DNA from 3 places in the Salinivibrio sp. ML323 genome. Region 1 is predicted to be linked to each of the others. Evidence: predicted binding sites of a transcription regulator. Region 1 holds the regulator's gene; each other region holds the start of a gene.
The links. Region 1 encodes MetJ, which represses methionine synthesis genes. Its sites were predicted from a motif close to TTAGACNTNTANANGTCTAA; they were not measured.
Positions count from the first base shown of each region.

Region 1 (5,568 bases):
CTGGCGAGGGTAAATCCCCGCGTAACGCCACAATGTCACGGATGCCATTCTGCCAATAGTCGCGGGCAATGTGGCGAAGCTCATCTTCAGTGGCATCAATGCAGGTTAGATGGGGCGCCGCGGCGATACCGGTTTGATCATGAATGCTTTTCACGATGTCATGGGTGCGATCACGCTCACCCGAGTTGGCGCCATAGGTCACCGACATGAACTTAGGTTTAAGCGCTTTTAAGCGATGCACGGAGTTCCAAAGCGTCTCCTCCATGGTTGGGGTGCTGGGCGGAAAAAACTCGAATGAGACATTAATATCGCCATCTAAGTCAGCAATATTCTGATTGAGTGCATCAATGTGGCCTGCGTGCGTGTAGCTCATATCCTCTCCCTGACACCGAACGGCGCTGTTCAGTATGACTGTATCTGCTGTGTTTTATACTTATACGTTTAGACGTCCATATGTCTAAAGATTGTCGTGATTCGATGAAAATGTCAACGATACGGGCCATGAAAAATACTCATGGTGTGATGAAGATAGACGACGCGGCCACCAAAATGCGCCTAGATTGCCCATGTTTCACACAAAAAAAGCTGTCTACGCAGCGCGTAGACAGCTTGATCACGGTTATCCACGAGCAGACTAGTGAAGGCGACTTATCAAGCGATTTAAGTCGGATTGAATGGCGCCCGCCGTGACATCACGTCCCGCCCCGGGGCCACGAATGACTAATGGATTTTCGCGATACCATTGGCTTTCAATCGCAAATACATTGTCACACGGCAACAGATGAGCCAGTGGGTGCTCGCTGGGTAAGGTTTCTAGGCTCACTTGCGCTTTACCGTGAGCATTTAAGCGCGCGACATAGCGGAGCACTGACCGGTTTTTATGCGCCTTGTCTAATCGCTCTTGTAGTTGTTCATCCATTTGGTGGGCATGATCAAGAAACGCATCCAAAGACAGATCAGCCAGTGGTTTAGGCACCAGGGATTCGACCTTGACCTGCTCTGGCTCAAGCGACATGCGCGCTTCGCGTGCCAAAATCACCAATTTACGCACCACGTCGGCACCCGACAGGTCATCCCGAGGATCAGGCTCGGTGAGCCCTTGCTGCCATGCTTGTTCCAGTAATACGCTGAATGGCACTTCACCACTAAATTGCAAGAACAGCCACGACAAGGTGCCAGAAAAGATCCCAGACAGCGCAACAATCGTGTCGCCACTTTCACGCAGATCTTGCACCGCGTAGTTAATGGGTAACCCTGCGCCCACGGTCGCATTGTAGAGCCAATGGCGCCCGGTTTTGCTAAACGCCTGCTGAATCGCGTGATACTGCTCGGCTGGCGCGGCCCCCGCTTCTTTGTTGGCGGAGATTAAGTGAAAGCCATGCTCTGCCAGTCGCGGGTACAAGTACGCTAATGACGCACTGGCGGTAACATCCAATACAATCACATCGTCATACGGGTGATTAAGTAAGCGGGTGAGCCATTCGTCATCAAAATAAGGCTCGCAACGCTCATCAAACCCCTCTAATACCTGCGTGGCATCAATGCCGGCGAAATCAAGCCACTGGTTGCGACTGTCCACCACTGAGATCAATGACACTTCCTTGCCATGGCGTTTTTCCAGGTGTGCTTTTTGCTCGGCAAAAAGGCTTAACCAGCGGGTGCCAATATTGCCTTTGCCCACCAACACCAAACCGATCCGGCGCTGGGCTTGAAACAAGGCATCATGCAAGCTAGCGACGAGGGCTTGAGTATGTACTTGGCGAAGGATCGCCACCATGCTCAGTCCAGACGCAGACTCACTGATAAACTCCACCGGTTGGGATTTCAATTGTTGATAAAAGCCATGGCAATGGACGGGATTGTTCACCACGCCCGCTCCTACAGCCGCCACCATGGTAAAGCCTTCACGCAGTTTGAGTTCAGCCGAAAGGCCAGCATCTTGAATTTGCGCCATTACTAGCGCCACCACTTCTGTGGTAAATGCCAACAATATTCGGTATTGATCGTCTTGATAATCGGTTGCCAGTGGCTGCACCTTCAGCTGTGACAAAATCCGACTAAGCTCCTGCTTTATCGCCTGAAAGTCTTGTCCTCGCGCAACATCAAACTGGAGTAAGCTTACCTCATCCAACGCCGTAATGATTTTTGCCCCGCGCCCGGTGGCTAATACGCGTTCAATACGTGTTGAGCCGCTATCCGGCGCTTGGGTGCAACGCAAGGTTAGGTCGGTGGCACTTTGCGCCACCGGCTGTAAGGTGCGGCTATGCAGCACGGGAGCGGCAAGACGCGCCAGCTCGCCCGCCTCGTCAAGACGAATCAAAGGTAGCAAACAGGCATTATCAACATGGCGAGGATCGGCGCTATACACCCCGGCGACATCACTCCAAATAGTCACACGGCTGACGCCCGCCAGCGCCCCCAAGACAGTAGCCGAGTAATCGGAGCCATTGCGCCCCAACAGCACCGTCTCTCCCGCTTGGTTTTGTGCCATAAAGCCAGTGATCACCACATGTGTATCGCTATGCTGCGAAAGCTGATTTTGCAGTAAAGGCCAGGACGCCCCCCGATCCACTTCTGGTTGAGCGGCGCGCTCGGCGCGCAAACACTGGCGTGAGTCTAACATCACCGCCGCACGCTGATGCTGCTTCAATAACTGGGCCAACAGGCGCGCCGACCAGACCTCACCAAAACCTTGCACGTAAGCTTTGTCATTTTCACTCACGCCCTTATCGCCCAGCGACGCGATGGTGGCAATATCCGCATAAAGTGCATCCACTAGCTGTTGTTTTGTCTCTCCATCCACCAAGTTTTCAATCAAATCTTGCTGGAAGGCGCGCACCGTTTGTAAGGTCTCATGCGCCACTCGTCCATCCTTGTCTAATTGCGCCAACCACATGATCAGCTGGTTAGTGGTTTTTCCTGCCGCAGACACCACGATCAAGTCTTGCTGGCTCGCATGCGCGGTCAATACATCGACCACGCGGCGATAGCAATCAGGGCTCGCAAGGCTACTGCCACCAAACTTGTGTAATTGGCGTGGTGACTCTGGGGACGTTTCCATCGGTTGCGCATGCATGGCAAGGTCTCTCTTAATGTCTATCAATCTCGGTAAAACGGCGCGCACGGCGGCGCAGCCTCTATCGGGGGTTGTCCCCTAAACGGGCAAAAGCATTCGCCAAATCGGCGACCAAATCTTGCGCATCTTCTAATCCAATCGACAAGCGTAATAAGGTCGGCGAAATGCCGGCTTCTGCTTGCGCGGCGTCACTCATAGCTCGGTGCGTCATCGAGCCAGGGTGAGTGATCAAGCTTTCCACGCCCCCTAGCGATTCGGCCAGAGCAAATAACGAAAGGCCGTCAATAAACCGCGCCACACCAGCTTGGTCGGTCTCTAACTCTAGGCTCAGCATGCTACCAAACCCCGCTTGCTGACGCGCAGCAATTTGGTGACCAGGGTGAGAGGCCAACCCGGGATAGTATATTTTCCGCACCGCCGGCACCGTTTGTAGGTAGCTCAGTACCGCTTCAGTGTTGTGCTGGTGTTGTTTAACGCGCGCGCCCAGTGTACGCAACCCTCGCAATGTCATATAACTGTCAAAGGCATTGCCCGTCGCCCCTAGGCAATTTCCCCACCAAGCCAGTGTGTCTGCCAATTCATCCGTACGCGCGACCACCGCGCCACCGACAATATCGGAGTGACCATTAATAAACTTGGTGGTGGAATGGACCACCATATCCGCGCCCAGCGCAAACGGCTTTTGCAAGGCGGGCGATAAAAAGGTGTTATCCACCACCACCCGGGCCCCAACTTGATGGGCCTTTTGGCTTATTTCTGCGATATCGACCACGCGTAGAAGTGGATTAGATGGAGTTTCCACCAGCACCAACTTGGGCTGCTTAGCCAATGCCTGCGCCAACCCCTCATGGTCGGATTGATCGACAAAACTCACCTGCCAAATGCCTTGTTTGGCGCGTGATTCGAGCAAGCGATAGGTGCCGCCATAACAATCGTGCGGGGCGACGATATGATCACCCGCCTCCAATAGAGATAACACCAAGTTTATCGCCGACATGCCACAGTTAGTCACTACCGCACCCGCGCCCCCCTCTAAGTCAGTCAGCGCTTGTTCCAACTGCGCACGCGTTGGGTTGCCGCCTCGCGCGTAGTCGTAGGTAGGCACATCCCCCAGAGCCGGGAAACGGTAATTGGTCGATAAATACAAGGGAGGCACTACCGCATGGTGCTGGGTGTCGGTGCCAATCCCAGTGCGAACGGCGATGGTGTCGGTTTTTTTCTCTGTCATTATCTGTCCTTGCTAGTCTGTTTGCGCATGGTGGGCGTGATCCAGGCGTCATACTGCCACCTTACCCGTCGCTTTTTGGGACGTCAATACTTCTAGACGTCTACACTCCTTTGCATGTGGCGGTTAATATAGCTAAAATCTCCGCAGCATCATCCTGGGTATTCCTTAATCAAGATAGGTGAGACATGGCGCAGTGGAACGGCGACTACATTAATCCGTATGCCGAACATGGTAAAAAGAAAGAGCAGGTAAAGAAGATCACCGTCTCTATCCCATTAAAAGTACTAAAAATTCTTACTGATGAGCGCACTCGTCGTCAGGTGCAAAACCTGCGTCACGCGACCAACAGCGAGTTGTTGTGTGAGGCATTTCTTCATGCCTACACCGGTCAACCTCTGCCAACCGATGACGATATCCGTAAGGATAAACCCGACAGCATCCCCGCCGAAGCGCGTCGGATCATGAAAGAGCTGGGTATCGAATTCGACGATAGCGAATACTAAAAAAACCCGCCAACCGGCGGGTTTTTCATTACCTGCAGCATCGTGCTGTCTGCCACTTACGCATGACAACATGCCTCGCTACATCATATAGTTTTCTGGCATCTCGATACGAGCTACGCCGGTTTCGACGGCCGCCAGCGCCACTGCACGTGCTACTTTCGGCAACAAACGCGCGTCCATGGGCTTGGGAATGATGTAATCAGGACCAAAGCTGAGCGAAGACAAGCCGGCGGCGTCTAATACTGTTTGTGGCACCGGCTCTTTGGCCAAACTGCGAATGGCCTCGACCGCGGCCAGTTTCATCGCATCGTTAATTTCACTGGCACGCACATCCAATGCACCACGGAAAATAAACGGGAAACAAAGTACGTTATTGACCTGGTTGGGATAATCCGAACGCCCGGTTCCCATGATCAGATCATCCCGGACTTGATGTGCCACATCCGGGTGGATTTCAGGATCCGGATTCGAGCAGGCAAATATCACGGGCTTGTCTGCCATCAGCTTCAAGGCCTCTGGTGAGAGTAAGTCAGGGCCAGATACGCCAACGAACATGTCCGCGCCTTCAATCACATCTTCGAGGGTACGTTTATCGGTGTTATTGGCAAACAGCTGCTTGTATTTGTTGATATCATCACGACGCGTATGGATCACGCCTTTACGATCCAACATATAGATTTTTTCTCGCTGCGCACCACATTTTATTAATAGCTCCATACAGGCAACCGCGGCCGCGCCAGCACCCATGCACACCACCGTCG
Region 1 is NZ_MUES01000006.1:54,685-60,252, forward strand. Features, by position in the region: gene metF (methylenetetrahydrofolate reductase) at 1-373, opposite strand, end outside; gene BZG13_RS06045 (bifunctional aspartate kinase/homoserine dehydrogenase II) at 635-3,076, opposite strand; gene metB (cystathionine gamma-synthase) at 3,138-4,304, opposite strand; gene metJ (met regulon transcriptional regulator MetJ) at 4,490-4,807, shown strand; gene BZG13_RS06060 (malic enzyme-like NAD(P)-binding protein) at 4,886-5,568, opposite strand, start outside.

Region 2 (12,762 bases), on a different contig from region 1:
AAACCATCCCGTTATATAGTAAGCACCTGTTGTTGGAAGAGAGCTATTTTTATACCCAAGCCACCATGCCTGGCGCAGCGATGGTCAAACAAGCCATGTACGATGGCAATTTGCTGATGAAAGTGCTGGAAGGATAGGGGTCGTCGTTTCAGTGCTATGACGCCTGGCAACGCTGAAAAACTAACCTGAATGATGGCTTTGTCCTGTCTATCAGAGATAAAAAAAGCAGGTGATTCGCACCTGCTTTTGTGAAAGTGTTTCTTTAAATAGCGACGTTAACTATTTTTTCTTTCTTCAGCCATGCAAGCGGCTGCGGTAAATACCACATCGGTTGAGCTGTTGAGGCCGGTTTCCGCGGAATCTTGCAAGACGCCAATGGTAAAGCCAATCCCTACCACCTGCATGGCAATCTCTTGTGGGATCCCGAACAAGTTACAGGCCAGTGGGATCAACAGCAATGAGCCGCCGGCCACACCAGATGCACCACAGGCTGATACTGCCGCGACAATACTCAGTAGCACCGCGGTGGCGATATCCACCTCAATACCCAAAGTGTGAACTGCTGCCAGCGTCAATACGGTAATGGTGATCGCCGCACCGCCCATGTTAATGGTTGCACCCAGTGGAATCGAAACCGAGTAGGTGTCTTCATCCAACTCAAGACGGCGGCACAGTTGCATATTCACCGGGATGTTAGCGGCTGAACTACGGGTAAAGAAGGCGGTTATGCCACTTTCACGTAGGCATTTTAAAACCAGTGGGTAGGGGTTTTGACCTGTTTTGAAGTACACAATCGCTGGGTTAACCACCAATGCGATGGTGAACATGCTACCCAATAGCACACCGAGAAGGTGCATATAACCTGCTAGGGCATCAAAGCCACTTTTAGCCAGTGTGCTGGCGACCAAACCGAAGATACCCAAAGGCGCAAAACGGATCACAAAGCGCACGATCATCGACACGCCTTCTGACACGTCGGAAAATACGCGCTTGGTTTCATTTGATGCGTGGTGCAAAGCAATCCCCAAACCGATCGCCCAAGCGAGGATCCCGATGTAGTTACCGTTCATCAATGCACTGACTGGATTGTCCACGATATTGAAAAGCAAGGTGCTCAATACCTGGCCAATCCCTTCTGGTGGGGTGATGCTGGCATCTGTGGTGGCAAATTCCAAGGTTGTTGGGAATAAGAAACTCATGGTGACTGCCGTCAGTGAGGCAGCCAGCGTACCGACAAGATATAGACCAATAATGGGACGCATGTTGGCGCGCTGTCCTTGCTTTTGGTTAGCAATGGAAGCTGCCACTAAAACGAAGACCAAAATGGGGGCGACGGCTTTCAACGCGCTGACGAAGAGTTGTCCGAACAGTCCTGCATTCGCTGCCCACTCAGGAGACAGGTATGCAAGGACACCGCCGGCAAGAATACCGACAAGGATTTGAAGTACCAACGAGTTGCCTCGGCTGACACTGGCGAGTTGTGTTTGACTCATGTGACTCTCACTTCACTGTGTTTATTATCAATGGCTGTTAATGAATCGTTAGAAGTGACGAATTAAACCAGTTTGATTCACCTGATGTAAAGAGAAAATTACTACTTTGCACTAGTTATGTAGGGCTGGGGCGGAGAGTTGTCATTAAGTAAAGGTTTACCAGGTGTAATTATTCTGTTATCGCTGCGAGATTAATGATGATAACGGGGAGCTTCGCCGAGTAAATGCATGCATTCTGTTGCCTCTTTAGCATAAAAAAAGGCGGCTTCGCAGCCGCCAGAAGGATAACAACTAACACAGAAATTTTTAGTAAATCGCATGTCCCACGGTATTGAGTAGTTTGCTTACGCCTTTAGTGAAATAGAGCGGCGCATTCGCAACCGTGTAGCATAGGCAGCCTTGTTGGGTGAATGGCGTATGGTGATGACGACTATCGAGCAAGATAAAATCGCCCGGGACGTATTCACCGCTTTCATCTTCGAAGGTACCGTCAAGCAGCAGTGTTAATTCATAACCTTTGTGGGTGTGCGCTGGCACCGAGCCGCCTTCATCAATATGAAGGAAACTGGCACGTGTCGCTCCTTCATCAAGGTTCAATCGAGCGCGCTGCACTTTGCCAAATGATGACCAGTTGGAATCACTAAAGCGTTGTAGCGCGCGTGGCAGTGTGTAGGTTTTGTCACTGACACTTATTTGTGTTGCACGGACGGGCGCCTGTGCATCGACGGCACCATCATTGGCGGCCGTATCTTCGAAAATGGCAGCAAGCATTTCGTCTTCAGCCGCACAATCCCAATCAGTAGCGGCCGTTTCTTCCTCGTCGAACACGGTCTGTGCAAGCGAAGCTTCTGCAGCGGCGACATATGCTTGGCATTCCTGGCAAAGCTCAACATGCGCTGACAACGCAATCGCCATCGAGGTGGGCAGTTTGCCAGCTGCAAACGCATCGAGTAAATCGGTCGATGGGTGATATTTAATCATTGTTTTACCTCCAGGTGATTGCGGAGCTTTTCCAGACCTAAACGCAATCGGGATTTTACGGTGCCCAGCGGCACGTTCAACTGTTCTGACAACTCTTGATGGGTAAGCTGTTTCAGATAAACGCCTCTTACCACTTGTTGTTGCACGTCGGGTAACTCATCAATGAACGACAGCAACTCTTGATCCATCATATATTGCGCACCCGCATCCGATTCATTGTCCTGCTGGCCGGATTCGAGCACGGGCCAAATATCATCACTGAAATTGTCTTCCCGGTTCGATTGCACCTTACGCAACATATCAAAGCTAATATTACGCATAATGGTGAACACCCACGTGGTCGCTGCGCCTTTGTCCGAGTTATACAAGTGGGCTTTGCGCCACACCACTAACATGGTTTCTTGTACCAATTCCATCGCCTGGCCGTCAGCGCGAAGGTGCTTGGCACCGTACGAGCGGATCTTGGGACCAAAAAACCGGAAAAGACGTTCAAAAGCGGCGCGGTCGCGCTTCTCCGAGACTTTTAATAATAATGCAGACAACTCTTCCTTCGTCACGTCAGTCATGTTGGCACGCGTGTCCCGTCTGGAAATGGTGGTCTCAGTATACATGGTTTGTGGCGCAGTCATAGTTGAGTCCTATCTGTCGTAGCCGTCCATTTGGCTACCAGTACGTGAGTAGCAGTGATTGGATCACTCGACTTCCTCTTCAAGAAGCTGACTGATGAATTGTTTCGCTTCTTCTGCCGATTCTTGCGCTATAAACCATTGTTTTTGCGCATTAGAAAGCGGCAATATCTCCAGCCAACGCTGACAGCTCCAAGTTAAGTCGTCGAAAGGGGCCGCCTCATATTGCTCTGCGTGCTCAGGATGGGCCGCAAAGACATGTTTTAGCCCGGCTGCAATATGCGCTTTATCGTCGGCTTGGTCATCATCCAAATACTCATCATGAGGCCAATCATTGAGAGCCCGTATGTCACCCACCCACAACTTATCGGCGTCTTGATCGGTCGATAGAATTTCCACACGTTGACGGCCGGCGATCGTAATCCCCAATAAGCCGTCAGGGAGTGTTTCAAAATCGACAATGTCGACCAGTGTGCCGTATTTGTACAGGCGTTTTCCCTGCATCATTGCCAGCACGAACCCCTCTTGGTTTGCAGAGCACTCTCGGACGAGGCGTAAATAGCGGGGTTCAAAAATGCGCAGTTTTGCCCTGCCACCCGGTAGCAAAAACAGGGGCAAAGGAAACAGCTTAGTCATACTGATGCCTCCTTCTATTGATTCAACATGCTCCCCACTACGCGTCGTGGGGCGCATGCGATCAAGATAGGCTTTGGATGGCGCTAATCATATTGACATTGATTGCTGCTGTGGCATTCTGGATGTCTAAACGGCCAATAAGAAAGGTAAAGGGAATGAAGATAAAACAACTTGGTGTCAGTCTCGCGTCACTGCTCGTCGCGGTATTGCTCTCAGGATGCGCTGAGGAGAATGAAACGATTAAAATTGGCGCGACGGTAGGTCCCCACGCGCAAGTGGTTGAGTCGGTGGCTAAGCAAGCGAAAGAGGAGGGGATTGATGTTGAGGTCGTGGAGTTCTCCGACTATATCTCGCCTAATGCAGGCTTAGCGGATGGCAGCTTGGATTTAAACAGTTATCAGCATCAGCCGTTTCTTGATAATTTTAACCAAAACCACGATAGCGAGTTAGTATCGGTTGGTCGTTCGATCTTAATGCGGATGGGGGTTTATTCTGACAAAGTCGACAATATTGAGGCGTTAGCAAATGGCGCACAAATTGCGATCCCCAATGATCCCACTAATGCCGGTCGCGCGCTGTTATTGCTGGAAGACGCAGGTTTGATTACTTTGGCTGACAATGTTGGCTTTAAAGCCACGCTTCAGGACGTTCAATCCAACCCTAAACAGCTCGAATTTGTTGAAGTCGAGGCCGCACAACTGCCGCGCAGCTTACAAGATGTCGATGCCGCGGCGATCACTATGAACTATGTGATGTCATCAGGGCTTGATCCGAGCGAGCAGGGCATTTTCTTGGAATCCAAAAATGCGCCTCTCGCGGTGATGGTAGTGGCCGCGCGCAAAGACGACCAAGATAACCCGACGTATCAGCGATTACTCGCGTTATTCCAGTCCGACAAAACACGTCAATTTTTGCAAGACACCTTCAATGGCACCATAGAGCCAGCATTCTAAATCACCGTCACCCCATATAATCGGTCAGTGCAATGCTGGCCGATAGCCAAACGGCACTATTTGTTTACCACTCATACAGTTATTGCTGCTACCATGGTAGCGATTCGCTGATCCACACTGTGTTAGGGTCGCGAGATCTACCTCCCCACATCACTAAAACGCATAGGAAATTGGATGCAATCGGCTAGTCGCCCATTTAATTGGTCGCCCGTATTGCTGGCATGCCTGACCGTCAGCATTGGGCAATTCAGCATGGGCTTAGTATTCCCGTCTTTGCCCTGGATAGCTCGTGATTTCAACCTCAGTATGGACAATGTCCAGCTACTGATCTCTGCCTATCTACTCGGGTTCGGGCCATCACAGTTTATCTATGGGCCTATCTCAGATGCGCTTGGTCGTCGCCGTGTATTGTTAGCCGGTGTATTACTCTCTTTGATTGGTTTAACCGTGATGGTGAGCTTTAGCGCCAGTTTCACGGGGTTGGTCATTGGCCGCTGTATTCAAGGAATGGGAACCGGCTGCTGTGCCGTGCTCTCACGCGCCTTTACGCGTGACTCGTATTCGGGGGATCAACTGCCGCAAGCGATGTCGTATTTGATTATGGTGGCGTCGTTCACGCCCATCGTGGCGCCCGTTATTGGCGGGTTCGTTAACCACAATCTAGGCTGGCTGGCGATCTTTATTTTGCTGATGGTGTACACCAGCTTGGTGTGGTGCGTGCTGTTTTTTCTGTTCAAAGAGAGCATGCACGCGCGTTCACCCTTGCCCAATGTGAAGGTGATACTTGGCCGTTATGGCGCACTGCTAAAAACACCATACTTTCTCTATTTCGCCAGTATTAGCTGGCTGAACTTTACCTTGGTGATCACCACGGTGTCGCTGATGCCGTTTTTAATGCAAGAGCGCATCGGGATGACCTCGGATCAATATGCGCTGTGGGCGCTTATTCCCACGTGTGGCTTATTGCTAGGTAGTACGCTAGTGTCGCGCATTCGCCCGCGTTTGGGTACTAAGCGCATGCTACTGATGGCACCGATGATGCAGCTCATCTCTGCGGTTTGGTTATGGCTGACTCCGATGGACCCTTTATTGCTGATGATCGGGCAGTTCTTTATGGTATTTGGCAACGGGATTGCGCTGCCGTGCGCCCAGTCGCAGGTGATGCAGCCTTACTCTAACCAAGCCGGCACCGTCGCTGCGCTCTCCGGTGGCGGACAGATGATTATTTCTGCGTTGATGAGTATGGCGCTATTGGGTTTGGGCGTTAGCGAAGCCTGGCACCTTGGTATAGTGGTGGGCGTATTTGCGCTGCTTTCTGTTCACAATATTTTCCGCGGTTTTGCCGCCCCAAAAGTCAACGTCGCCAATGGCACCATCTGACGGAATACAGAAAGAGCAAGAGCCCCAATACGAATACGAGCTGCTCTTTTAGTTTCTAGCCGCTAGAAGCGAAGCGCTCTGTATTCAAGATCTTGAATCAATCGTAGGTCGGACAAGCGCTAGTGCGATGTGACCCTCATGACTCGATGTAAGTGGCGCGCCTCCGACATCGGGGTTAAATTCGGCATCGATCGTGACAGGCGCCCAGGCGACATAGTGCATAGTGGTTGACATATTACCGGGGCTTGTGTCACCTACGCCAATGGCACCATCGGCGTTAAAGTACGCGTAGGTCGGACAAGCGCTAATGCGATGAGACCCTCATGACTCGATGTAAGTGGCGCGCCCGTTGCACGGCGCCTCCGACATCGATGGTTAACTTCAATACGATCGTGACTGACGCCCTATCTACTCACCAAAAAACTGCTTAATTGCGGTGATCATGCCTTGAGTGAGTTGATGAAGTTGGTCGTCGCGGATGCAATAAGGTGGCATCACATACACCAGTTTGCCGAACGGGCGAACCCAAATGCCTTGGGCGGTCATCAAGGGCTGAATATCGGCCAGGTTCACCGGTTTGGTCAGCTCTATCACGCCAATTGCGCCAAGCACACGCACGTCCGCCACAGATTCCAACGCGCGAGCAGGCGCTAAGCCAGTTTTCAGCTGCTGCTCGATGTGCGCGACCGTCTGCGGCCAGTCACTTTCTAGCAAGGTATCAATGCTGGCGCAGGCCACGGCACAGGCGAGTGGGTTGCCCATAAAGGTGGGACCGTGCATAAAACAGCCTGCATCACCGCTGCAGACGGTATCAGCCACATGGCGGGTGGTGAGCGTGGCGGCCAAGGTCATGTAGCCACCAGTCAATGCTTTACCGACGCAGAGTATATCTGGGCTGATCCCCGCGTGGTCGCAAGCAAATAGTTTTCCTGTTCGGCCAAATCCGGTGGCGATTTCATCCACAATCAGCAGTACATCAAATTCATCGCACAGAGCGCGCACTTGACGCAGGTATTCGGGATGATAAAAGCGCATTCCACCTGCGCCTTGCACGATGGGCTCTAAGATCACCGCGGCCAGTTGGCCATGGTGGGTGGCGAGTGCGTCGCGCATAGGGTGTATGTCGTTAGGGTTCCACTCACCGTCAAAGCGGCTTTGTGGGGAGGGCTCAAAATGATGCTGGGGCAAAAAACCTTTGTAGAGTTTGTGCATCGAATTATCAGGGTCCGTCACCGACATGGCGGCGAACGTGTCGCCATGATAGCCATGACGCAAGGTCAAAAACTGTGCGCGCGACTCGCCGCGTCCCTGCCAATATTGCATCGCCATTTTAAGCGCCACTTCTACCGACACAGATCCTGAATCGGCCAAAAACACTTGCGTGAGCGGGGCGGGTGAATGCGTGACTAAGCGCTCGCAAAGCGATACCGCGGGCTGGTGGGTGAGGCCGCCAAACATCACATGCGACATTTTATCGATTTGCTGATGCGCTGCGGCGTTCAAAGCAGGGTGGTTGTAGCCGTGAATGGCTGCCCACCATGACGACATGCCATCAATCAAAGCGGTGCCGTCCTCAAGATATAGCTCGGCGCCGCTTGCGTGTGAGACAGGTAAGCAAGGCAAAGGGTCGAGCGTTGAAGTGTAGGGGTGCCAGATATGTTCACGGTCAAAATGGGTGTTTATGGTCATAAATAAATCAGATGTAAACCAGTGTAATCTTGTTGTGTTGACAGGTTAACGTCTGTGGGTAGACTAGCCAAGCATTAAAACGACAACAACGGGGAAAACCGCGTGGAAATAAGACACAACTGGACCGCACAGGAAGTGCAAGCATTGTTCGATAAACCCTTCATGGATTTGCTGTTTGAAGCGCAGCAGGTGCATCGTGAATATCATCCTGCCAACCAAGTGCAAGTCAGCACGCTGTTATCGATCAAAACCGGCGCGTGTCCAGAAGATTGCAAATATTGCCCGCAAAGTGCGCGGTATCGCACCGATGTTGAAAAAGAGCGCTTAATGGAAGTGGAACGCGTGCTCGAAGCGGCAGAAAAAGCCAAAGCCTCAGGCGCGACGCGCTTTTGCATGGGGGCCGCCTGGAAAAACCCCAAGCAACGCGATATGCCGTATTTGCTCGATATGATCCAAGGCGTGAAAGAATTAGGGCTGGAAACCTGCATGACACTGGGCATGTTGGATGCCGAGCAAGCCAAAACCTTGTCGGAGGCGGGTTTGGATTACTACAACCACAATCTCGATACCTCGCCCGAGTTTTACGGCAACATTATTACCACGCGGACATATCAAGAACGCCTCGATACCTTATCTAATGTGCGAGACGCGGGAATGAAGGTGTGTTCTGGCGGCATTATTGGCCTGGGCGAAAGTGCCCGCGATCGCGCAGGTTTGTTGGTTGAGCTGGCCAATATGCCCGCGCACCCAGAAAGCGTGCCGATCAACATGCTGGTTAAAGTGAAAGGCACACCGCTTGAGAACGTCGATGACGTCGACCCGTTCGATTTCGTCCGCATTATCGCGGTGGCGCGGATCATGATGCCCAAATCGGCAGTGCGGCTGTCTGCCGGACGCGAAGACATGAACGAGCAAATGCAAACCTTGTGCTTTATGGCGGGCGCCAACTCGATATTCTACGGTTGTAAGCTGTTGACCACACCAAACCCAGACGAAGACGCGGACATGCAGCTATTTAAAAAGCTGGGTATCAATCGCGAAGCGGTCAGCCAAAAGCCCGATCAAGTCACTGAGCACGACTTACTTGAGCAAGTGGCTGAGCGAGTGGCATCGCGCCCGCAAGAAGGCGATTTGTTCTACGATGCCAGCATCTAAATCTCTATGACTGAAGCAACATCAGCGCTGACCCGTCGTTATCAGGACGAACTGGCTGCACGCCAGCAACAAGGCTTATGGCGGCAAAGTGGTGACAATGCCGTCGCCGAGTCATGGCGCAACTTTGCCGGTAATGATTACTTAGGCCTCGCGCAAGAGCCGCGTCTGGTCAAAAAGGCGCAGCAGCACCTTGAACGCTGGGGTGTGGGTGCAACGGCCTCGCCGGTGGTATCCGGTTTTACCGCGGCGCATCAATCCCTTTGTGATCAGCTGTGTGACTGGCTCGGTTACCCGCAAGCGATACTGTTTAACAGTGGTTTTGCCGCCAATCAGGCGTTGCTGTTTACGCTGTTAGGTAAAGACGATGCCTTGTTTCAAGATAAACTCAACCACGCCTCTTTGATTGAGGCTGGCGTATTGAGCCCTGCCACCCAGCGGCGCTTTCGTCATAACGACATGGCACACCTTCGCCAACTGCTCGCGAAGCAAACCCAGCCTTCCGCATCGCTGATTGTCTCGGAAGGGGTATTTAGCATGGATGGTGATGTATCGCCAACCGAAAGCCTTGCCGCGATGGCCAACCAATCGGGGGCGCTCTGGGCTCTGGATGACGCGCATGGGATTGGCGTGTTAGGGCAAGAAGGCGAGGGCAGTATCAGTCGTGGCGCGCGGCCGGATATTTTAATCGTGACGTTTGGAAAAGCCCTGGGCGTCGCCGGCGCGGCAGTGTTGGCTTCTCCCACCATCATTGACTATTTACGCCAGTTCGCTCGCCATTATGTCTACTCGACGGCTATGCCACCGGTGCAAGCGGCACTCATTGAGGATGCGATTAGGCTGGCACGAACAGAGCACTGGCGGCGAGAAACACTCAGCGCCCATGCTGAACAGCTAGCGCAAGGGCTCCACGATTGGTTAGAGACGACGTCTGTTTTCGAACCGCCCGCTGGTAATCGGCAGCATTTACCGCGACTACTTGCGACGCCTAGCCCGATCAAGCCGCTGATTATCGGCGATTTGGCCGCGTTACAGCAGGTGAATCACGCTTTGATGAAAGCCCATATACGAGTAGGAGCGATTCGGCCACCGACTGTGCCTGCCAACACCGCACGTCTGCGGATCAGCCTGTCCGCGCAACATCAAAAAACAGATATCACCGCACTGATTGAGGCGCTGAAGCCGGTATTAGCGAGCGACAAAGCGTGTGGGGTGACAGCATGACCGTCGCCGATAAACAAGCGATTGCTCGAGCGTTTGGCCGAGCTGCGACCCATTATGACGACAGTGCGACGCTGCAGCGCCGTGTCGGCCAGCGGTTGATGGCATTGGCTGAGTCAGAGCAAAAGGCTGTCCGCCTCGGCACCGTTTTAGATGTCGGCTGTGGCACCGGCTATTTCACCCAGCAGTGGATGATTTACGCTAAGACAGTGATTGGACTGGATCTCAGCGCCCCTATGCTTGCAACGGCAAAAGCGCGCTGCGGCGATGCCATGCTAGGCGTACAAGCTGATGCGGAGCATTTGCCGCTGGCTGATAACAGTGTCGATCTGGCATTTAGCTCGTTAGCATTGCAATGGTGCGACGATTTGCATGTGCCATTGGCGGAGCTGCGTCGGGTCGTCAAACCCGGCGGGCAAATCCTTGTTTCGACTCTGCTGACCGGATCCTTGTGTGAGCTCGACAGCGCATGGCAACAAGCATGCGGCACGTCACGAGTGAACCGCTTTATCTCCTTCTCAGAGTTACAGCAGGCGACCCAACGCGCCGGGCTGATGCACGCAACCGTGTTGCAAGAAAGCGAACAGCTGACCTTTGCCAATGCCCATGCGGTGATGAAAAGTTTAAAAGGCATTGGTGCCACCTATCGCCCGCAAGGGGCGGGGCAGCAAGGGCTGGCGACAAGAGCGCAGTTTAGCGCGGTAGAAAAGGCGTATCAGCGTTTTACACTCGCCGCCAACACCTTACCGGCGACCTATCAAATTGGCTACATAGTGATTCACCATCATGCATGACAGTTACTTTATTACCGGCACCGACACCGAAGTGGGAAAAACCTATACCACGGCGGCGCTGTTGCACGCTTTTATCGCAAAGGGCTATCAAGCGGTGGGTTATAAGCCTGTTGCCGCTGGTGCCGATTTAGCGCCTGATTACCAACTAAATAGTGACGCTGTCACTTTACAGCGCGCCAGTGCGATTGCATTGCCGTATGCCGCGATCAACCCAGTATTGTTAGAAACGCCGTGTTCGCCGCACTGGGCGGCCGTGTTAGCCAACAAGCCCATCGATACCCAGATGTTGAGTGATGGGCTCGCGCATTTAAAACAGCAGGCTCGCCCGGTATTGGTAGAAGGGGCTGGAGGCTGGCAAGTGCCACTGAGTGAGACTGAAACGCTGGCCGATTGGGTGGTTGCCCACCAACTGCCAGTGATCATGGTAGTGGGGATTAAACTTGGCTGTTTAAACCATGCTTTGCTCACTGCAGAGGCCATTCGTGCCCGCGGGCTTGAATTAGCCGGATGGGTCGCAAACGCCGTTGATCCCAAGGCGCAGCACAGTGACGAAATGATGCGCTATCTGGATGCGCATTTAGATGCGCCTTGTCTCGGGCACTTGCCGTTTGCTGCCGATGCTTCGCCAGCACAATGTGCGATCCACTTAGATATTACGCCGTTGTAAACATATTGTGGGAATATAGCGATCAAAAAAAGCCAGCGCTGTGCTGGCTTTTTGTCTATTTAGGTAGGCAGTTCGGGTAGACAATTACTTTTGGTCGTCTTGCACACCCATTAGGCTTTGCTGAACCTCGGCCATCTGGCGTGCAGCTGACGCGTCATCCGACGCTAACCCAAGCTCTGAGCAGGCCTCATCGAAGCTCATGCCGAGATGACAGGTTAAGATGTCGATAGCGACTCGGTAGTTTTCTTGCTCTGCCATGGTCTCACTCCATTGATAACGCGTTGCGTTGTTAAGGTTAGGTTGTCCACTCACGGTGGTTGTACACTTAATGCTTGATATGACCGCTGACTGCCCATTACTCGGTGTCTTACGCAGTGCATCAGCGTCATAGTTTTAAACAGCTGCGCATAAATTAGCCTGAGTAAACCGCGATGACAACTCGACCAAAGTCTATATTGGCAGGTTTTTGTCTTTTTTGTTGGGCTTTTCTGCCTCATTAATTGTTAACTATTTGAATAAATTGTTAAAAACACAAGGTTGCGCGGTATCACAATTTGTTTAGATCAGATCGAAATAACGTGCCACACTAACTGGTCGGCGCAGAGAGTGGATGGGGCGGGCGCCATAAGCGACGACTGGGATTTATTCGTAACAAATTGCATCAAAGGATTGTTTTTATCATTAATGCCCATACTATTTTTATCATTACAACAAATAAGCGCTAAACACTGGGTTTAAGCGACGGAGACACACCATGAAACGCTTAGGATTATTTCTTGCTACCAACCTTGCGGTACTGGTCGTATTTAGCATTGTGCTGAATATCATTTATGCCGTGACAGGCATGCAACCAGGCAGCTTATCTGGATTGCTGGTACTGGCAGCGGTATTTGGTTTTGGCGGCTCGTTGATATCGTTGCTAATGTCAAAATCCATGGCATTACGCTCGGTGGGGGCACAAGTGATTGAGCACCCACGCAACGAAACCGAGCACTGGCTAATGAATACGGTCAGTCAGCAAGCTCAACGTGCTGGTATTGGTATGCCAACCGTGGCGGTATACAACTCGCCTGACATCAACGCCTTTGCCACTGGGGCAAAACGCAATGACTCGGTCGTCGCGGTCTCAAGCGGGTTACTACAAAACATGACCCGTGATGAGGCCGAAGC
Region 2 is NZ_MUES01000007.1:103,605-116,366, reverse strand. Features, by position in the region: gene mlc (sugar metabolism global transcriptional regulator Mlc) at 1-137, shown strand, start outside; gene sstT (serine/threonine transporter SstT) at 276-1,493, opposite strand; gene BZG13_RS07430 (ChrR family anti-sigma-E factor) at 1,800-2,474, opposite strand; gene BZG13_RS07425 (sigma-70 family RNA polymerase sigma factor) at 2,471-3,103, opposite strand; gene BZG13_RS07420 (LON peptidase substrate-binding domain-containing protein) at 3,167-3,736, opposite strand; gene BZG13_RS07415 (MetQ/NlpA family ABC transporter substrate-binding protein) at 3,892-4,689, shown strand; gene BZG13_RS07410 (multidrug effflux MFS transporter) at 4,864-6,069, shown strand; gene bioA (adenosylmethionine--8-amino-7-oxononanoate transaminase) at 6,478-7,752, opposite strand; gene bioB (biotin synthase BioB) at 7,861-8,913, shown strand; gene BZG13_RS07395 (aminotransferase class I/II-fold pyridoxal phosphate-dependent enzyme) at 8,920-10,134, shown strand; gene bioC (malonyl-ACP O-methyltransferase BioC) at 10,131-10,925, shown strand; gene bioD (dethiobiotin synthase) at 10,918-11,592, shown strand; gene BZG13_RS15355 (hypothetical protein) at 11,677-11,850, opposite strand; gene htpX (protease HtpX) at 12,347-12,762, shown strand, end outside.
Region 2: the regulator MetJ is predicted to act here: its motif matches at 3,847-3,866, upstream of BZG13_RS07415 (MetQ/NlpA family ABC transporter substrate-binding protein).

Region 3 (6,400 bases), on a different contig from region 1:
CACTACCGCTAACACCATTCGCCCACCGCTGCAGATCATCAAGACAGCGCCGAACGCCTCTTTGGTGTCGTCGGTCTTCTTCATGCTGCTGCCTGAGCAAGTGTTGGTTTACGGTGACTGTGCAATCAACCCGGATCCAAACGCAGAACAACTGGCTGAAATCGCAATTCAATCGGCCGATTCTGCCACCGCATTCGGTATTGAGCCGCGCGTGGCAATGATCTCTTACTCGACCGGTAGCTCAGGCAAAGGGGCTGACGTGGATAAAGTTCGCGAAGCGACCCGTCTTGCCAAAGAGAAGCGTCCTGATCTAGTGATTGATGGCCCACTGCAGTACGACGCGGCCATCATGGAAAATGTGGCTAAGTCGAAAGCACCGGATTCACCGGTTGCCGGTAAAGCGACCGTGTTCGTCTTCCCAGACTTGAACACAGGTAACACCACCTACAAAGCGGTACAACGTTCTGCGGAGCTGGTGTCTATCGGTCCAATGCTGCAAGGCATGCGCAAGCCGGTGAACGACCTGTCTCGTGGCGCACTGGTAGACGACATTGTATACACAGTGGCACTGACCGCTATCCAAGCGAAACAAGCGGAAGACAACGGCCAAGTGTAATTTGCACAACGCCCTGTCGAGATAAAACAAAAGCCAGCACCCGTTGCTGGCTTTTTTGCGTTTGCGTTCACAACGTGACATGCCAACGCGATCTAGCATGGCGTATCCATTCTGGTTTTGGAGTCGAAGATGGCTAACGAATTCGATCCCGTCACACTACGGCATACCCTGCACCAAACCCCTGAGCTGTCTAACCACGAAGCCCTCACCGCCCGCACCATCGCTGCCCAATTGCGGCAATTTGGCTTTCACCCTACCACTGATATCGGTGGTCACGGGATCCTGGTCACCATTCAAGGCGCGGCACCAGGGCCCACCACCTTGCTACGTGCCGATTTCGATGCGCTGTCGATTGAAGAGCGTGGATCACTGGCTTATTGCTCCCAGCACTCAGGCGTGATGCATGCCTGTGGCCACGATGGTCATACCGCGGCGTTGCTGGCCGTCGCCGCCGAGCTTAGCCACACGCCACCCGCTCGTGGCACTGTGCTGCTCGCCTTTCAGCCTGCCGAAGAAACCGGCGAAGGCGCAGCGCGTATGTGCGAGTCCCCCGCACTTACCAACGCGCAGATTGATAACGTCTACGCCTTTCACAATCTCCCCGGCTTTAATCAGCATCAAATCGTGGTGCGCCCCGGCACCTTTGCCTGTGCCTCGACCGGGGTCGCTATTGAGTTGTACGGAAAAACTTCTCATGCCGCCTACCCAGAGCGTGGGATCAGCCCTGCCAGTGCGATGACAGGCGTGATGCATACCCTGACACAACTGCCCGACGTCTACCCTGACGCCAACAGCCTCGTCACCTTGGTTCACGCCCAGTTAGGAGAGCCTGCCTACGGCGTCGCCCCCGGCCAGGCGACCGTGATGGCCACGTTGCGCAGTGATGACAACGCCTGCTTTCACGCCATGAAGGCCGACTTAATCGACAAAGTGAACACGCTGGCGGCTCGGGCAGGATTAACGGTCAGTGTTAGCTGGCATGAGCCCTTTATCGCGGCCGAGAACAGCACGCACCATACGCAGCATGTGGTCAATGCCGCGCAGTCGTTAGGGTTAGCCGTTCACAGGCTCACCGAGCCCATGCGTTGGTCGGAGGATGTGGCCGAATTTCTTGCTCGTTGGCCAGGGGCGTTATTTGGCATTGGCAGTGGTGAGCATCATCCACAGCTGCATAACCCTGATTATGATTTCCCAGATGCGATTCTCCCCACCGCCAAAGCGCTCTTCACCGCGTTGGTCGCTGAGCATCACGGCTGCATCACAGGCTAATCACGCCCTACCCCAGCGCCAGCCAAACGCCAACACCCACCATCAAGGTGCCGGCGACACGGTTGAGTAATTGCACGTTGCCTCTTTGCTGCAAAAATTGACGCAACGTGCGACCGCCACTGGCATACAGCATCAAACAGCTAAACTCGGTCAGCAGAATAATCAACACCAGCACACTTAACTGGCTAGGCAGCGCTAATTTAGGATTAATAAACGGCGGCAACAGTGAGATCATAAACGCCCAGCCTTTCGGGTTAGCAATCGCGGTGACAAATCCTTGGGCCGCCAAGGACCACGCAGACGCTTCACTGGGGCTAGCGTCATCATCCTCAGGAATGGCCATTTTCCCGCGAGATCGCCACATTTGCACCCCGATAAACGCCAGATAGGCACCACCGACGTATTTGAACACCTGAAAGATAGACGGATAATTAAGCATCATCGCCGCCACTCCAATCACCGAGGCAATCGCCACCAGCCCCACGCCAATTAACTCGCCCCACATCATATGCAGGCTACGCTTAACCCCGATGGTCATTCCCAGCGTCATCGAGAGGGTCATACACATCCCAGGCGTCACAGAGACGAGGAAAAAGGTCGGGATAAACAAGGAAAGCATGGTGGTATCAATCAAAGCAGTTGGCATAAAGCGTAATCAGAACAAAGCACTACAGGGGCCTCTAGTAAACGCCCTTTATCGTTTGAGATCAAGCTGACTGTTGAGTTTATAACCAAGCGATTGGACTTATTGCCATTTAGACGTCCAGAAGTAAAAATATCCATTGACTTAATTTTGACTAACTCATAGCATCAATAACCAGAGCGACAGCAAGAATGTGGCACAAGCCGCTGAGTGAGTCTGCTGTGATCAAATTATTCGCCAAGGACATGTGATGATTGAGATAACCAACCTCAACAAGGTATTCGAACTCGGGGAGCGCCGAATTCATGCCCTTAATGACATCAACTTATTTATTCCCAAGGGGAAAGTATTTGGTGTGATCGGTGCCTCCGGCGCAGGGAAAAGTACCCTGATCCGGATGGTTAACCTGCTCGAGCGCCCAACCAGCGGCTCAGTCAAAGTGGGTGGGACAAACCTCACCGCGCTACCCAGCCGCCAGTTGACCCAAGCGCGCCGTAAAATCGGGATGATTTTCCAACACTTTAATCTGCTTTCGTCACGCACCGTTTTCGACAATATCGCCCTACCGCTTGAGCTAAGTGGCTCGAGCCGCGATGAGATCGAAACCCGCGTAAGCGAACTGCTCGATTTGGTCGGCTTGACCGATAAGCGTGATGTGTATCCTGCCAGCCTCAGTGGCGGACAAAAACAGCGTGTCGCCATTGCCCGCGCACTGGCGCCAAGCCCTAATGTCTTGCTTTGTGATGAAGCCACCAGCGCACTGGATCCGGCCACCACCCAATCGATTTTGTCACTGCTGCAAACCATCAACCAAAAGCTCAACCTCACCATTTTGCTGATCACCCACGAAATGGACGTGGTCAAACGTATCTGTGACGACGTCGCCATCATTGGCGACGGTGAGCTGGTTGAATCCGGCCCGGTAGGCGAGATTTTCGCGCACCCCAAATCCGACTTGGCGAAACAATTTATTCGCTCAACCCTCGACTTGTCAGTGCCGCATGATTTCGCCCAGCGCTTACAACAAGAATACTTTGAAGGCAGCTACCCGTTAGTGCGCCTCGAGTTTACCGGTGCGACGGTCGATGACCCATTAATCAGCCAGATCTCGCGCCTATTTGATATCGACATCAGCATTTTAAGCTCAGATATCGACTATGCCGGTGGCGTGAAATTCGGCCTACTCCTCGCGGAGATCATGGGCCCCAAAGAGGCGGTTGAAAACGCCATTACTTACCTCAACAAGCATCACGTCAACACGGAGGTACTTGGCTATGTTGATTGATCAACTCACCCAATGGGTTAATGAAAACAGCGCCCTTATCAACTTGCTCCTCGAGGCTACCGGCCAAACCCTGTATATGGTGTTTGCCTCCGGCATCATGGGCTTTGTGATTGGCATCCCACTAGGCGTGTTACTGCATGTGACCAAACCCGGTGGTTTGCTGGGTCAACCACAAGTTAACCAGGTGCTTGGCGCAGTCGTGAACATTGGCCGCTCCATCCCCTTTATTATCTTGCTGGTGGCGATTATTCCGTTTACCCGCATGGTGGTTGGCACCTCGATCGGTACAGCGGCGGCGATTGTGCCACTGACCGTCGGCGCGATTCCATTTATTGCCCGCTTGGTTGAGGGGGCGTTACTGGAACTACCGGCAGGGCTAGAAGAAGCGGCCAAAGCGATGGGCGCGAACCCATTCCAGATCATTTATAAAGTGCTGATACCGGAAGCGTTACCCGGCATCATCAATGGCGCCACCATTACCTTGGTCACCTTAGTGAGCTACTCAGCCATGGCCGGTGCCGTCGGTGGCGGCGGCCTCGGGGATGTGGGCATCCGCTACGGCTATCAACGCTTTGATACCACCGTCATGCTGATTACCGTTGTGATGCTGGTGGTCTTAGTACAAGCGATTCAATCTTTTGGTGATTACTTGGTGCGACGCGCCGATCACCGCTAAATCAAACACAATAATGACGAATATGTTGCAAACAGGGAGACAGACAATGAAAACCACCATTAAAACGCTACTCGCCACCCTTGGCCTTGCCTCTACCTTGGTGCTGACTGGCTGCGGCGAGAAAGAACAAGCCGCGACCGATACCAACAGCATCACCGTGGGCGTGATGGCCGGCGAAGAAGCACAAGTGGCTGAACACGCGGTGAAAGAAGCGAAAAAGCTCGGCCTGGATGTAGAGCTAATCACCTTTACCGATTACGTCTCACCAAACGCGGCACTGGACGATGGTTCAGTCGACGTGAATGCTTTCCAACACAAACCTTATTTGGACGCACAAATCAAAGACCGTGGCTATGAGTTCGCGATTGCTGGCAACACCTTTGTGTATCCAATTGCGGCCTACTCTTACAAGCTAGATAGCGTCGCTGATCTGCCAGAAGACGGACAAATTGCCGTGCCTAATAACCCTGCTAGCCTCGGCCGCTCATTACTACTGCTTGAGCAACAGGGCATCCTAGAGCTTAAAGAAGGCGCAGGCATCAACGCCACCAAGCTCGATATCGTTGAAAACCCGAAAAACATTGAAATTATCGAACTGGAAGGCCCACAACTGCCTCGCTCACTGGAAGATGTGGACATTGCTATCATTAATAATACCTTTGCTGCGGGCATCGGCCTAACGCCAAACAAAGACGGACTGTTTGTTGAAGGTAAGGACTCACCGTACGTGAATCTGATTGTGGCGCGCAAAGAAAACGTCGACGCAGAAAACGTGAAAACCTTTGTTAAAGCTTACCAAACTGACGCGGTTTATAACGCCGCGATGGAAATCTTTGACGGCGCAGTGGTAAAAGGCTGGTAAGCTAGCGTCACAATATGTTCGCTCAGACGAACGCAGCGACGCTAACGAGTATCGATAGCTAAACAAAATGCCACAGTGACTGGTGAAGTGACTGTGGCGTTTTTTAACCTTGGCCAATAGCGGGTTAACTTGCTGCCGTGACCGGAAGCACGCGTTTTAAAATATCCGCCAGCGTCACCACGCCAATCATTTCCCCCTCTTTACTGACCACCGCAAGCTGAACGCTGGCCTCACGCATGCGCGCTAGCGCTTCGTAGATGGGCGTGTTGGCATCTAACACATAGGCATTGCGAGCGACATCGCGTGCGAGTCGGTCTGCCGGTTCAAGTAGCGTATCCCGCACGTGCACCACCAACGGCTTAAGCCCCTCGTTGCCAGTCATTAAAATACGCAGATGCCCTGACGCCATGGCGACAGCACGCACCTCTGCCACCGTTGCATGTTTATCAACATGTGCCATCACCTGCCCCTGGGTGACCAAGGTTTCGATTGCAATCGAACTCAGATCGATCAACCCCGACAATTGCCGTTGAATCGCTGGTTGCAAGGTTCCCACTTGCCCAGAATGCTCAACCAATTGACGAATAGTCTGAATATCTTGTCCCCCGACCGCGGCGCTTTCTACAGGCTCAACCCCTGAGGCTTTCACCAAGCGATTAGCAATACGATTGATCCAGCGAAGTAACGGACGTAACGGCCACACATAAGCGCGCGAGACAACACCGATTGCCAAGGCTGACTTTTCTGGATGAGCAATCGACCAAGACTTCGGTGCCATCTCACCCACGACGAGGTGCAAAAATGTCACCACAAACAGCGCAAATCCGAAGGCCGCCGCATCAGCCGCCCAAGCGGGTAAGCCAACCGCGAGAAAGACGGGCCCTACCCAGACATCCACCGCTGGCTTGGTGACCGCCCCGAGCGCAAAGGTACAAAAGGTGATCCCTAATTGCGCCCCTGCCAGCATCAAGGTCAAATCATTCATGCCACGCAGCGCTGCCCGCGCCGACCCACTCTCTACCGCCATTTCTTCCAGACGATGTCGACGC
Region 3 is NZ_MUES01000004.1:39,565-45,964, forward strand. Features, by position in the region: gene pta (phosphate acetyltransferase) at 1-616, shown strand, start outside; gene BZG13_RS04205 (amidohydrolase) at 746-1,885, shown strand; gene BZG13_RS04210 (LysE family translocator) at 1,893-2,531, opposite strand; gene metN (methionine ABC transporter ATP-binding protein MetN) at 2,779-3,813, shown strand; gene BZG13_RS04220 (methionine ABC transporter permease) at 3,803-4,489, shown strand; gene metQ (methionine ABC transporter substrate-binding lipoprotein MetQ) at 4,536-5,351, shown strand; gene BZG13_RS04230 (CNNM domain-containing protein) at 5,476-6,400, opposite strand, start outside.
Region 3: the regulator MetJ is predicted to act here: its motif matches at 2,641-2,660, upstream of metN (methionine ABC transporter ATP-binding protein MetN).